3 regions of the Exiguobacterium sp. s161 genome follow, and region 2 is predicted to be linked to each of the others. Evidence: riboswitches for the same ligand, from Rfam matches in the RefSeq annotation. Region 2 holds a riboswitch; each other region holds the start of a gene.
The links. Region 2 has a riboswitch for lysine ahead of KNQ14_RS11615 (Na+/H+ antiporter NhaC family protein). Riboswitches for the same ligand answer to the same signal wherever they lie in the genome.
Positions count from the first base shown of each region.

Region 1 (4,151 bases), on a different contig from region 2:
ACATGTCGCACTGACAGGTAATGCTGGAAGATTGAAGATTTTCCGTGTTTCATCAATCATCTTCTGCTCTTCTTTCGTATAGCCGTTCTCAAGGAATACATCGATATGCGGCAAGATGTTATCGTGAATCGGATGCGGATAATTGACGGGCTCTTCTCCGCGTGCTCCACGTGCCAGATCCTCGATTCCTTTTTGACCAGAACCAGATACGGCCTGATACGTCGTATAGTTGATCCGTTCGAATCCCAGTGACTGGAGCGGTGCTAAAGCGACGACGGATTGAATCGTCGAACAGTTCGGATTTGCGATCAAGCGGTCCGTCGCTTGAATCGCTTGCGGATTGACTTCTGGCACGACGAGCGGAATCGTCTCCTGCATCCGGAAAGCACTTGAATTATCAACGACGAGTGTTCCGTTTTCAGCTAGTAACGGGGCATATTGCTCACTGATCGTTCCGCCTGCTGCGAACAACGCGACATCGATCCCGTCTTCCGTGATATTTGGCGTCAGCGCTTGGATCGTAATATCTTCTCCCTTGAACTGTACCGTGTTCCCTGCTGAACGAGCAGAAGCGTAAGCGGACAGGTGGCTGACCGGGAAGTCCAGTTCTGCTAGGACTTGTAACATTTTTTGACCGACGGCGCCGGTTGCTCCAATGACGGCTACATGATACATCCTGTTTTCCTCCTTATAACTCGAACGCGTTTGCAATCGCTGCAACCGTCCGTTCAATGTCTGCTTGTGCAATCGTGTACGAGATGCTGATTTCTGAAGTCGTAACTTGATAGAACGGGATGTTCTCCGCTCGGAAGATTGCGAACAACTTCGAAGCGACACCTGTTGCATCCCGCATCCCGATTCCGACGACAGATAATTTTGCGTGTTGATTATGGCGATCGACCTTGACTGTCGTGAAGCGATCCATGATGTCTTTCAATGCTTCATCGAGGAACTCTTCCTCATCGAGTGGACATGAGAACGATAAGAAAATGTCACTGTCGAACGTCGTTTGACTGATCATGTCGATGTTGACGTGGCGATTGGATAACAGTTCGAAGATATCGGCTACTGCTGCATTCGTTTGCGGTACGTGTTTGATTGATACCGTCAAGACGTTCTTCGTCACACTGACACTCGTCACCGCTTTTTGTTCCATTGTTTCCGTCGCTTCCATGATCCATGTTCCCCTTTTCGATTCAAGTGTTTTCCCGACGAAGATGTGTACGCCGTATTTTTTTCCTAGTTCGACACTCCGCATTTCCATGACCTTCGACCCGAGGGCGCTCATCTCCATCATCTCATCATATGAGATGTGCGGAATCGGTTGAGCAGCAGCATGGATTCGTGGATCAGCCGTATAGACACCGTCGACATCCGTGTAGATTTCACACCGTTTATCAAGGACTGCCGCAAGGGCAACAGCCGTTGTATCCGATCCACCACGTCCGAGCGTCGTGACATCACCGAGTTCGTTGACACCTTGGAATCCAGCGACGATGACGACATCGTATGTTTCGAGTTTTTGTCGTAATAGATTTCCATCAATCTGTTTGATCTTACTTTTCGTATGCAATCCCATCGTACTGATTCCCGCTTGAGCGCCTGTTTGCGATAACGCTTTGACGCCGAGTGAGTTGAGGGCGATGCTGAGTAATGAAATCGTCTGTTCTTCTCCGATGGCAAGCAGACGATCGAGTTCTCGGCGCTCGGGGCGATCTGTGATGGCTTGCGCCTGAGCAATCAAAGAATCTGTCATCTTGCCCATCGCTGAAACGACGACGACAAGTTTTTCACCTTCGGCTGCGCGACTCTTCAAATAATTCGCAATAGACTGAATCTGTTCGACAGTCGCAACCGAGCTTCCACCAAATTTAAGTACAGTTGTCACAATCCTATCTCCTTTGTCCCGATACAGAAAAAAACGACGGGCCGGTAGGAGCGTTCCTACGGCCCGTCGTTATCACGATCGGACAAACGAAGACAAAGTCATTCGTTCTTTTACGTAAGATAGCGCTCCGAAACATCGGTTTCGGCAGTACAACGGATCTTAACCGTTGTACCAGCAAATGAGAAGAAGCATCTTCTCGTTCACTTCGGCGGACTTCCCCTTTCACATCATTCGGCATGCTTGCCTTCAAGAATGATGCTACTCATGTCATCCGCGCCTCTATCTGTCGGTTGTTAGTTACAGTTATAGCAGACATCTTTTGTTAAATCCAGTCATTTGACTGTTTTTTTTCAAAATTCGTCAATTCGCAAGATGCTGTTTCGCGAGTTCGAGTTGCTCCGACACGGCAGCAAACCCTGTCCCGCCGTAGCTAGTCCGGCGTGCTACTGCTTGAACCGGATCGAGGAGCGGATAGACGTCTTCCGTGATATCAGGATGGAACGTTTGATACGTCTCGAGGTTCAAATCCTTCAGGAAACAACCGTTCTGCACACAGTAAAGGACGGCTTTGCCGACGATTTCATGCGCTTCCCGGAACGGTATGCCTTTCGTTACAAGGTAGTCGGCGAGTTCCGTTGCATTCGAGAAGTCTTGCATTGTCGCCTTCTTGAGCGCTTCGGTCTTAAACGTCGCAGATTCAATCATTCCGGTGAAGATTTGAACGGATTGGAGAACGGTATCTGCTGTATCGAAGACCCCTTCCTTATCCTCTTGCATGTCTTTGTTGTAAGCGAGTGGTAATGCCTTCATCGTCGTCAAGAAGCCCATCAGATTGCCGTAGACGCGCCCCGTTTTCCCACGAATCAATTCAGCGAAATCAGGATTTTTCTTCTGTGGCATCATGCTCGACCCTGTCGAGAAAGCATCAGACAACTCGATGAAGCCAAATTCTTGCGATGCCCAGATGATGATTTCTTCACAAAAACGCGAGAGATGCATCATGACGGTCGAGGCGATCCCGAGGTATTCGATGACGAAATCGCGGTCGGAGACAGCGTCGAGACTGTTCGGATAGATTGACTCAAAACCGAGCAACTCGGCAGAACGAAAACGATCGATTGGGAATGTCGTCCCCGCGAGCGCGCCTGCCCCGAGCGGTGATTTCCGGATCCGCTTTTGATTATCCGTCAACCGTTCGACATCACGTTCGAACATCCAGAAATAAGCGAGCAAATGATGCGCAAGCGAGATCGGTTGTGCCCGTTGCAAATGCGTATACCCTGGCATGACCGTCTCGATATGTTGCTCCGCTTGTTCCGTGATGACCGATTGGAGCTCGCGTAATGCCGTCGTCAACGCTTCAACATGTTGTTCCATCCATAGATGTAAATCCGTTGCGACCTGATCGTTTCGGCTCCGTGCCGTATGCAGTTTTCCTGCAACCGGACCAATCTGTTCCGTCAATAGACGCTCGAGATTCATGTGAATGTCTTCATCTGCTAGCGTATACACATGATCCGCTAACGTCGTTTCCAGTTGCTTCAGTCCTTGCTCGATTTGTGTCCACTCGTCTTGAGCGAGGATCCCTTGTTCAAATAGCATCTGCGCGTGTGCGAGACTGCCTTTTAAATCGACGCTCGCTAATTTTTGATCGAACGTGATCGATGCTCCGAAGGCTTCCGCTTGAGCGGAAGCACTTTCCGTAAAACGTCCACCCCAGAGTTTGGTCATTTCGTTACACCCGCCTGACGATGTACGCTCGCATGCGTCGAAACGGCAAGTCCGTGTAATTTGATGAAGCCTTTTGCTGCTTCATGATCGAACGCGTCTTCTTTCGTATACGTCGCAAGTTTCTCATCGTAGAGTGAGACAGCGGACTGACGACCTGTCACGGTTGCGTTTCCTTTGAACAGTTTAACGCGAACTTCTCCTGTGACGTCCTGTTGTGTCGCCGTCAGGAATGCTTTCAAGCCTTTCGTCAATGGTGCATGGAAGAGACCGTTATAGATCGTTTCTGCGTATTGTTTGCTGAGTAGTGGTTTGAAATGCGCGACGTCCTTCGTCAATGTAATCGTCTCGAGTGCAGCGTGCGCTTTGAGTAACACCGTTGCGCCTGGGCACTCATAGACTTCCCGCGATTTGATACCGACGAGACGGTTCTCGACGTGGTCGATCCGTCCGACCCCATGTGCACCAGCGATGATGTTCAGTTCCGTGATCAGTTTCGCCAGTGGATACGTCGTTCCGTTGATCGAGACCGGAA
Region 1 covers NZ_JACSNH010000005.1:176,266-180,416, forward strand. Annotated here, with positions in the region: gene KNQ14_RS13435 (aspartate-semialdehyde dehydrogenase) at 1-675, opposite strand, end outside; gene KNQ14_RS13440 (aspartate kinase) at 689-1,888, opposite strand; lysine riboswitch at 2,001-2,178, opposite strand; gene argH (argininosuccinate lyase) at 2,249-3,619, opposite strand; gene KNQ14_RS13450 (argininosuccinate synthase) at 3,616-4,151, opposite strand, start outside.
Region 1: another riboswitch for lysine. It lies ahead of KNQ14_RS13440 (aspartate kinase); the one in region 2 lies ahead of KNQ14_RS11615 (Na+/H+ antiporter NhaC family protein).

Region 2 (4,151 bases):
CGGATCAAAGCGATAGATGACGAACCGCTCGTCATGATTTTTTTCATAGAGGTCTCGTAATCGAATCTCATCGACTTGCTCGAATACGGTATGACGCTCCAAGTACTCCCGGTATTCATCGGTCGGGTAATACAAGATGAGATCAACCGAACGCGGGGAACGTTCGACCGAACTTAAAATGTGATCGATCACTTTCATGAAAATTTGTGAAGAGAATGGATTGAAGAAATAAAACTTATTCGTCTCATCCGGAATGGCATACTGCTCGGCATACGTCTGTTCAAATCGCAAACTTCCGGAACGCCGCTTCCGTCGACTTTGGTAGTTCGCCATATTCCGGAGTGCGTCCTCGTAAAATTGTCCGTTCATCTCGATTCCGATGACGGAACAATCGAATCGGTCGTGTAAGTAAAAGTTCAAACGCCCTTTCCCACACCCGAAATCAATGACCGTGTCCTGTTTTTGAAACAAATACGTTTCGCATAATTCGTCTAGTGCCGCATAAGGCGTTGGTTCATAGCGATTGTAGTGACTAAACACACCATAGAGGTGTTGCATCTCAATGGTCTCGATTCGTAATCGTTGATCGTATTCCTGTTCATTCATTGTCGTTTGTTCCTTCTTTCCGGCATTCTTGCCTTCATCGTACTATACTGAAGAAGTACGTTACTCGTTTTTTGAAAGGGGATTTTATGATGATCGTCGTTACGAACCGGATTAAAGTCAAAAAAGGGATGGCTGCAGCTCTCGCTCCTCGTTTTACGCGTCCAAGTGGACTTGATACGATGGACGGATTCATCCGCGTCGAGGTCTTATTGACGCAAAACATCGAAGAACATGATGAAATGAACGTCAACATGTACTGGGAAGACATGAAGAGTTTTCAAGCATGGCGTGAGAGTGACGATTTCAAAGCGTCACATAGTCGACCTGCGAGTAGTGAGGCAGGAGAATCGCCAATGCTCGGCAGCGAGATTCTGACATATGAAGTTGCTTCGGTCAAAGAACGCGCATGATGCACGAAAAGGACTCGTCTCGAGTCCTTTTTTATATACCTATACACAAATAGTGAAAGGGTTTAATTGTCTCAAATGGTATTATTTGTTATTATAGTGCCAATACAGAGAGAGAGGGTTCTTCATGAATTCATTAACTATATTTGAACAAGCCATTCGTAGCTTACCTGATGATCGTACGTTACGACGTGATGAATTATGGACGGACGATTTTTTATTGCAACAGGAGAACGAGCTGACCGTCTATTATTCTCCGATTGGCGAATATGTCAATACTGAAGCAAAAGTCGTCATCATCGGGATCACACCAGGTTTTGAACAGATGCGAATCGCTTTCGAAGAAGCAACGGATGCCCTCCATCATGGGGCTTCACTAGAAGGGACGGCACGCATCGTCAAATATGCAGCCAGTTTTGCCGGAACGATGCGACGTAACCTCGTCCAGATGCTTGATACACTCGAGCTTCCAGCATTGCTCGGAATTGAGACGGCTACTAGCTTATTCCATCAACATCAGAAATTATTGCATCCAACATCACTGTTAAAGCAACCCGTCTTTTATCGCGAAAAGAATTACTCGGGTCATCAACCGAAAATTAGTCGTAGTCCTTTATTGAGGCACTACGCGGAAGAACACTTCGTCGCTGAGATCAATCAGTTACAAAAACCAGCGTTATTAATTCCACTCGGTCGGGTCGTCGAGACGCAAGTCCGTGGATTGATTCAGGATGGACGAATCGAACAACATCAGCTTCTTTCCAACTTCCCCCATCCATCTGGCGCGAACGGTCATCGAAAAAAACAATTCGAAGAAAACCAAGCCTATTTGATGAAACAGCTCATTCAACATTTTGCCGAATGAGCAACTTTGTCTTAAATTATCAGAATATATGGTTGAATCTTTTTTGAAATACGTGATAAAGTGTCCATAAGAACAGAATATGACTATTCTATCGATGAGGTAGAGGCGCGATTTCAATCAGTACTTGGTCCGAGGATGACAACGAAGACGACTACAGGAAAGGTGACATCGCCGAAATGACAGTATGCGTCGAGCATACCGTCGTTGGTCGATTCGGGAAATACCCGATCGATTGCCATACATAACAGTTGTATGGAGCGCTCCAATTCGGCTAAGAAAGACGCATCCAGCGAGGGTGTCGGCTTTGTTGCCGGTGCCCTTGCTTTTTTTGTGCCGCGGGGTCTCATCTTTAAGCCATTTTTAAAGAGGAGGATATTTTTCATGGTCAACTATTCAGATTCCATTATTGCCCTTGTACCTGCTTTACTAGCTATCTTATTAGCCATCTTTACCCGAAAGGTCGTTCTTTCGTTAGGTGTCGGCATTCTCGTCGGTGCCCTGTTACTTCACCGTTTTAACCCGATCGATACGGTAACCTATCTCGGCAAGAATATCTTTAGCCTCTTTTGGGCGGATGGTGCCTTGAACGAGTGGAACGTTTTATTACTTGTTTTCTTGTTATTGCTCGGTGTCCTTTCCACATTAATTCAAACATCTGGTGGCGCTCGCGCCTTCGGTGAATGGGCTTCTACACACGTCAAGACAGCGCGTGGTGCACGCTTAGTCGCCTTCGGTCTCGGTATCTTGATTTTCATCGATGATTACTTCAACAGTCTCGCTGTCGGCAATGTCAGTCGTCCGCTAACGGATCGCCGTGGTGTCTCACGTGCGAAGCTTGCCTATTTGATTGACTCAACAGCTGCGCCTGTTTGTGTCATCAGTCCGCTTTCGAGTTGGGGCGCATTCATCATTTCCATCATCGCCGGTATCTTAACGACGCACTCGATTACGGATTACTCAGCGTTTAGTGCTTTCATGATGATCGTTCCAATGAACTTCTATGCGATTTTCGCGTTACTTTTAACACTTTACATCGCTTACTCTGGCGTCTCTGTCGGACCGATGAAACAGCATGAACGCCGCGCTGCGAATGGTGAACTTTTTGATGCGTCAAAAGGAACACCGATGGGGATGGCAAAAGAGGTCAACGAACATACGAACGGAAAAGTCCGGGATCTCGTCGTTCCGATCGTCGTTCTCGTCATTGCTACGATCAGTGCGTTACTCGGGACAGGTGCTCAGGCACTTGCAGCCGACAACCGTCCGTTTACTTTAATTGGAGCATTTGAGGCAACAGACGTCACACGCTCACTTGTCGCAGGTGTCGTCATCAGTTTAATCGTCGCTTTCTTGATGCTGATCGGACGAAAAATTCCGGGTCGCGATTACCGTGCAAGCATCGTCGCTGGTATGCGTTCGATGTGGCCAGCAGTCGTGATTCTATTATTTGCTTGGACGATCATCGCTGTTATTGGTGATATGAAAACAGGCGATTATCTCGCAAGCTTCATCAGCAACTCGATTTCTGCTTCGTACTTGCCGTTCTTATTATTCTTGATTGCCTGCTTGATGGCATTCTCGACAGGAACAAGTTGGGGCACATTCGGGATCATGTTGCCAATCGGTGCGGATCTCGTCATGGCTGTCGATGCCTCACTCTTATTACCGACGCTTGCTGCTGTTCTTGCTGGATCTGTCTTCGGTGACCATTGTTCACCGATTTCCGATACGACGATCCTCAGTTCGACAGGGGCTGGATCCCATCATATCGATCACGTTACGACACAGTTACCGTATGCGCTAGTCGGTGCCGTCACTGCGGCAGTAGGTTATTTAGTCATCGGTTTCACGGAGTCTTCGGTCTTCGGTTTCATCGGAGCTCTTGTCACATTCGTACTCTTCGTCGTCGTCTTGAACGTTCTCTCGAAAAAAGGCGAAACTGCTTCGGATTTACAAACGGATTGATGAAATGAAAAAGGGACTGACTCAAAAAAGAATGACGCGTCTTTTCACGCCCTTTCCTCAGGCGAGACACAAGCCTGTTTTCCTGCTTAAATGAAGCAGGAAAACGGGTCTCGTTCGTCTCTGACAGCGCATAAATGCGCTTTTCCTGTAGGAGTGGCGTGTGACGCGCCATTCTTTTTGTTACGAGATAAGGGTGGCAGATCATCATTCTGCCACCCTTATCTTTGTAGAGACCAACTTTGAGTCAGCCCCTTTTTTTCGACTTCATGTCATGTCTTATACCATAAGTTCACACACATCATTCGCGA
Region 2 covers NZ_JACSNH010000004.1:82,565-86,715, reverse strand. Annotated here, with positions in the region: gene KNQ14_RS11635 (SAM-dependent methyltransferase) at 1-606, opposite strand, end outside; gene KNQ14_RS11630 (heme oxygenase) at 696-1,016, shown strand; gene KNQ14_RS11625 (uracil-DNA glycosylase family protein) at 1,141-1,878, shown strand; lysine riboswitch at 1,971-2,149, shown strand; gene KNQ14_RS11615 (Na+/H+ antiporter NhaC family protein) at 2,260-3,843, shown strand; gene htpG (molecular chaperone HtpG) at 4,120-4,151, opposite strand, start outside.

Region 3 (4,151 bases), on a different contig from region 2:
AACCTAATGTGAAAAATAATTCAGATGTAGTCATGCGTCTCCCCCCTATTCTTTATTCATATTTCTATTTTTGAATACTTATTCATTGATTCCTTTTTTATACTTTTTCAAAACTATATTTTAGAGAACGTTTTCATTTAAGGGAATAAAAAACCACCTTCAATAGAAGGTGGTTCCGATTGCAGAAAATGGACTGACTCAAAAAAAGAATGACACGTCTTTTCACGCCCTTTCCTCATACGAGACACAAGCCAGTTTTCCCGCTCCAGTCGAGCAGGAAAACGGGTCTTGTTTGTCTCTGAAAGCGCAAAATTGCGCTTTTTCCTGTAGGAGTGGCGTGTAACGTGTCATTCTTTTTTATACCGTCAGGAGAATCAGAGAAGCGTTTTGTTCACTCGACATCGCTTCCTAGGGAATAACAAGCAAGAGCGACCCTGCAGCGAAGCGATGCTTGTCCCTGGAAAAACGATTCGAAACGAACAAAAAAGCGCAATCTTTCTCATCAGACTCATCAGAGAAAAATTGCACTTTGTCTTCAATCTCAATCACCTTCATTTATAGAAGGTGGTTCACACATTATGATTGACGTGGATGTTCCGGGAAGTCCATCTCGTCATAACGAACGATCGACGTTCGATTTTTGAATTTATGTCCTAACCAGAAGGCAAGGAATAATGGAATACCAACATACGTTGCGGCAATTCCGACCCAATCGATTTGATCCGCAAGGAATGCGGCATAGTTTTGACCGACGATGACGAGGAAACAAAGACCGAATGCGAACAGCGGACCGAATGGGAACGCTGGTGCCACATATGGTAAGTCTTTCAACGAGTGACCTTGTGCAAGGAATCCTTTACGGAAACGATAGTGACTGATTGCAATCCCGAGCCATGCGATGAATCCTGTCATACCGGAAGCATTGAGTAACCACAAGTAGACTTGTCCACCAAACATTGACGTCAAGAAACAGAGTGCACCGATTGCTCCTGTTGCGAGCAAAGCGTTACGCGGTACACCGTTTTTCGATACTTTCGCGAACAACTTCGGTGCATCTCCTTGGCGAGCAAGCGTATAAAGCATCCGAGTCGAAGCATACATACCTGAGTTTCCGGCAGATAGAACAGACGTCAAGATGACGGCGTTCATGAGTGCTGCTGAGAACGCAAGACCTGCTTTTTCAAAGACGAGCGTAAACGGACTAACCGCTACGTCCGTAATGTCATTCGAAACCAAGTTCGGACTCGTATACGGAATGAGCATTCCGATGACGAAAATCGCGAAGACGTAGAAAAGTAAGATACGCCAGAAAACTTGTTTGACTGCTTTAGGAACGTTCTTTTTCGGGTCTTCCGACTCACCCGCGGCAATCCCGACGAGCTCCGTTCCTTGGAAACTGAATCCAGCAACAAGAATGATTCCGATGACGGCAGGAATCCCACCGACGAACGGTGCATCGCCAAGAGCAAAGTTTTTAAAGCCAACCGGTGGCTCCGATGTAAAGACACCGAAAATCATCGCAACACCGACGACTAAGAAGACGATGACGGTAACGACTTTAATCATCGCAAACCAATACTCCGCTTCCCCGAATCCTTTAACGGAGAAGTAGTTCAAGCCGATCATGAGTAAGAGGAATAAGGCACTGAAATAAAATCCAGGAACATCCGGGAACCAGTACGTCATGACGATTTGTGCTGCGACGAGTTCAACTGCGATCGTGACTGCCCAGTTGTACCAGTAGTTCCAGCCGAGTGCAAAGCCGAATGATGGATCGACGAATTTTGTTCCATATGTCGAGAAGGATCCAGCGACCGGCATGTACGCTGCCATTTCACCAAGACTTGTCATTAGGAAGTAAACCATCAGACCAACGATTGCATACGATAGGAGCGCACCACCTGGTCCTGCTGCTGCGACGGAAGCACCGGACGCAATGAAGAGTCCTGTTCCGATCGCTCCACCGATGGCGATCATTGACATATGACGGGCTTGTAATCCACGTTTTAATCCTTCTGCTGTCGAATCTGTTGTTTGTTTCACATCTAGATTGTTCATTTCGTTCGCTTCTCTCTTTAATAAATTTTTGAGAGGACACTTTTTGAATGAAAAAACAAAAAGCGCCCTCATCTTCCAGATGGAAGATGAGAACGCAACATAATAAAATGGATGCGCCTCATTCTACCGTCGTGAAAGATAGCTCTCCACAAGTAGGTGATACCAGACTTGTGACAGTATTAGACCTATTTGATCTAATCCCAATCGATCATCTTCAAAGCGATGATTGATTTCGGCAATTCTTCCTTTCAGGTCACCTCATCTGTCGCTTGACGACATCCGTAACCGTACTCTTAAGAACTGCAACCTCCATCCCACTGGTTGAGTGAGAACTGAATTAAGTTAGTTATTACTACGCCATATTACACAAAACGCCACGAAATTGTCAATTGCCTTTTTCGAATCTGGGGTAGTCGATGGTAAAAATCCGATATGTTTAGTACACTAAATGGTAGAAGTCCACTGAGAGAAAGGATGCTGCTTGCATGCCACAGGAACGTGATTTGCTAACTTATCGACTCGAGGAACAAATGCGTGTCATTCTTCGTACCCTGCGACGTGAACTTAACCGGCTATTTGAAGGAACGGCGACCCGGAGTGAATTTTTCATCTTACGAAGCCTTTCAGAAAATGGTCCTCAGCGCCCGACGCTTCTTGCGGAACAATTTGAGCTCGCGACGAGTCAAGTCACTGCTTTGACGGATAAGCTGTATAAACAAGGATATGTCACACGGACACGCTCGACGGAAGATCGTCGTTCAATCGTCCTCGCTTTGACGGATGACGGAGAACGTGCATTTCGGGATCTCGAAATCGTCCGGAAAAACTATTTACAAGATCGCTTCGGTACATTGACGGAAGAAGAGCTGGAAACGATGATTCGTGTCTTTGATAAAATTTTACTGACGATGGATGAGGATTCTCTTACTTCATCTTCTTAAAAACGGTAGATTTTCTACCGTTTTTTATTTTTCATCTAAACATTTATGCCTGTCTAACCGTTATCTAGTTGAGTATACTGGAAGTATATATATGGAAATCTGTTAGTTGGGGAGCTGGGAGGATTTGTTGTCCATCATGAATCAATTCATCATTAACTTTTGTCTACTGTTTACAACGATTACTCTCTTGTTCTTACCGTTTCGGAATCAACCGCGTATTTCATTGAACTCCAAATGGAGCATTCGACTTATACTCGGAGCAGTCTCTGGTTTGATTGCGGTCTTATTGATGTTCAATGGGATTCAAATCGATGTCGCCCGTGTTGATTTACGTATCGTTCCCGTCGCGATTGCCATGCTGTTCGGTGGTTTCCCAAGCGCCATCGTTGCTGGTGCAATGATCATCGGGACACGTTACTTTTTAACACCAGTTGATCAAATGGAAGGATTTTATTTATCGACGTTGATCATCGTCTTGTTCATCACGACGATCGGGATCATTCGTCGATTCGTCCATGTCTCGATGCGTCATTTTCAGCTTATGGTGTTGGTCGGTATTCTCTATTCGTTACCCGCCATCTACGTCCTGACGCACAGCTGGTCGACATTCTTTAAAATCTCGATTGCGTACGTCTTCTTTAATTTATTAGCTGGCTTTGTCGCTTTTCGATTGCTGACGGAATTACGCCGTCACTTCGAAAACATCCAGTATCAGCAGAAACTCGCCATGACGGATGCTTTGACAGGGCTCGCCAATCGTCGTCGCCTGGATGACTCGCTTTCGCTTGTCGGCTCGACCGACCAAGGCTATTCGCTTGTACTCATCGATATCGATTTCTTCAAGCATGTCAATGATACATATGGTCATGATGCGGGCGATGATGTGTTACGCCAACTCGGCATGACTCTCGCTTCCTTGACCCGTCCAGACGACCTCGTCGGACGGTACGGTGGTGAAGAATTTTTAATCATCTTACCAAGTACTTCGGCGAAAGAAGCGCAAAAAATAGCAGAACTAGCTCGGTTGACGGTCGCACGTAACCTGTTCCCAACAGCAGATGTACCTGATCTGCAAATTACGATCTCACTTGGGATTTCACATTCCAGTGGTTCGCATACGTCACTTGAAGCATTACAACAGGCAGATAAAGC
Region 3 covers NZ_JACSNH010000007.1:106,367-110,517, forward strand. Annotated here, with positions in the region: gene KNQ14_RS14935 (solute:sodium symporter family transporter) at 1-34, opposite strand, end outside; gene KNQ14_RS14940 (amino acid permease) at 577-2,058, opposite strand; lysine riboswitch at 2,190-2,378, opposite strand; gene KNQ14_RS14945 (MarR family winged helix-turn-helix transcriptional regulator) at 2,544-2,999, shown strand; gene KNQ14_RS14950 (diguanylate cyclase) at 3,136-4,151, shown strand, end outside.
Region 3: another riboswitch for lysine. It lies ahead of KNQ14_RS14940 (amino acid permease); the one in region 2 lies ahead of KNQ14_RS11615 (Na+/H+ antiporter NhaC family protein).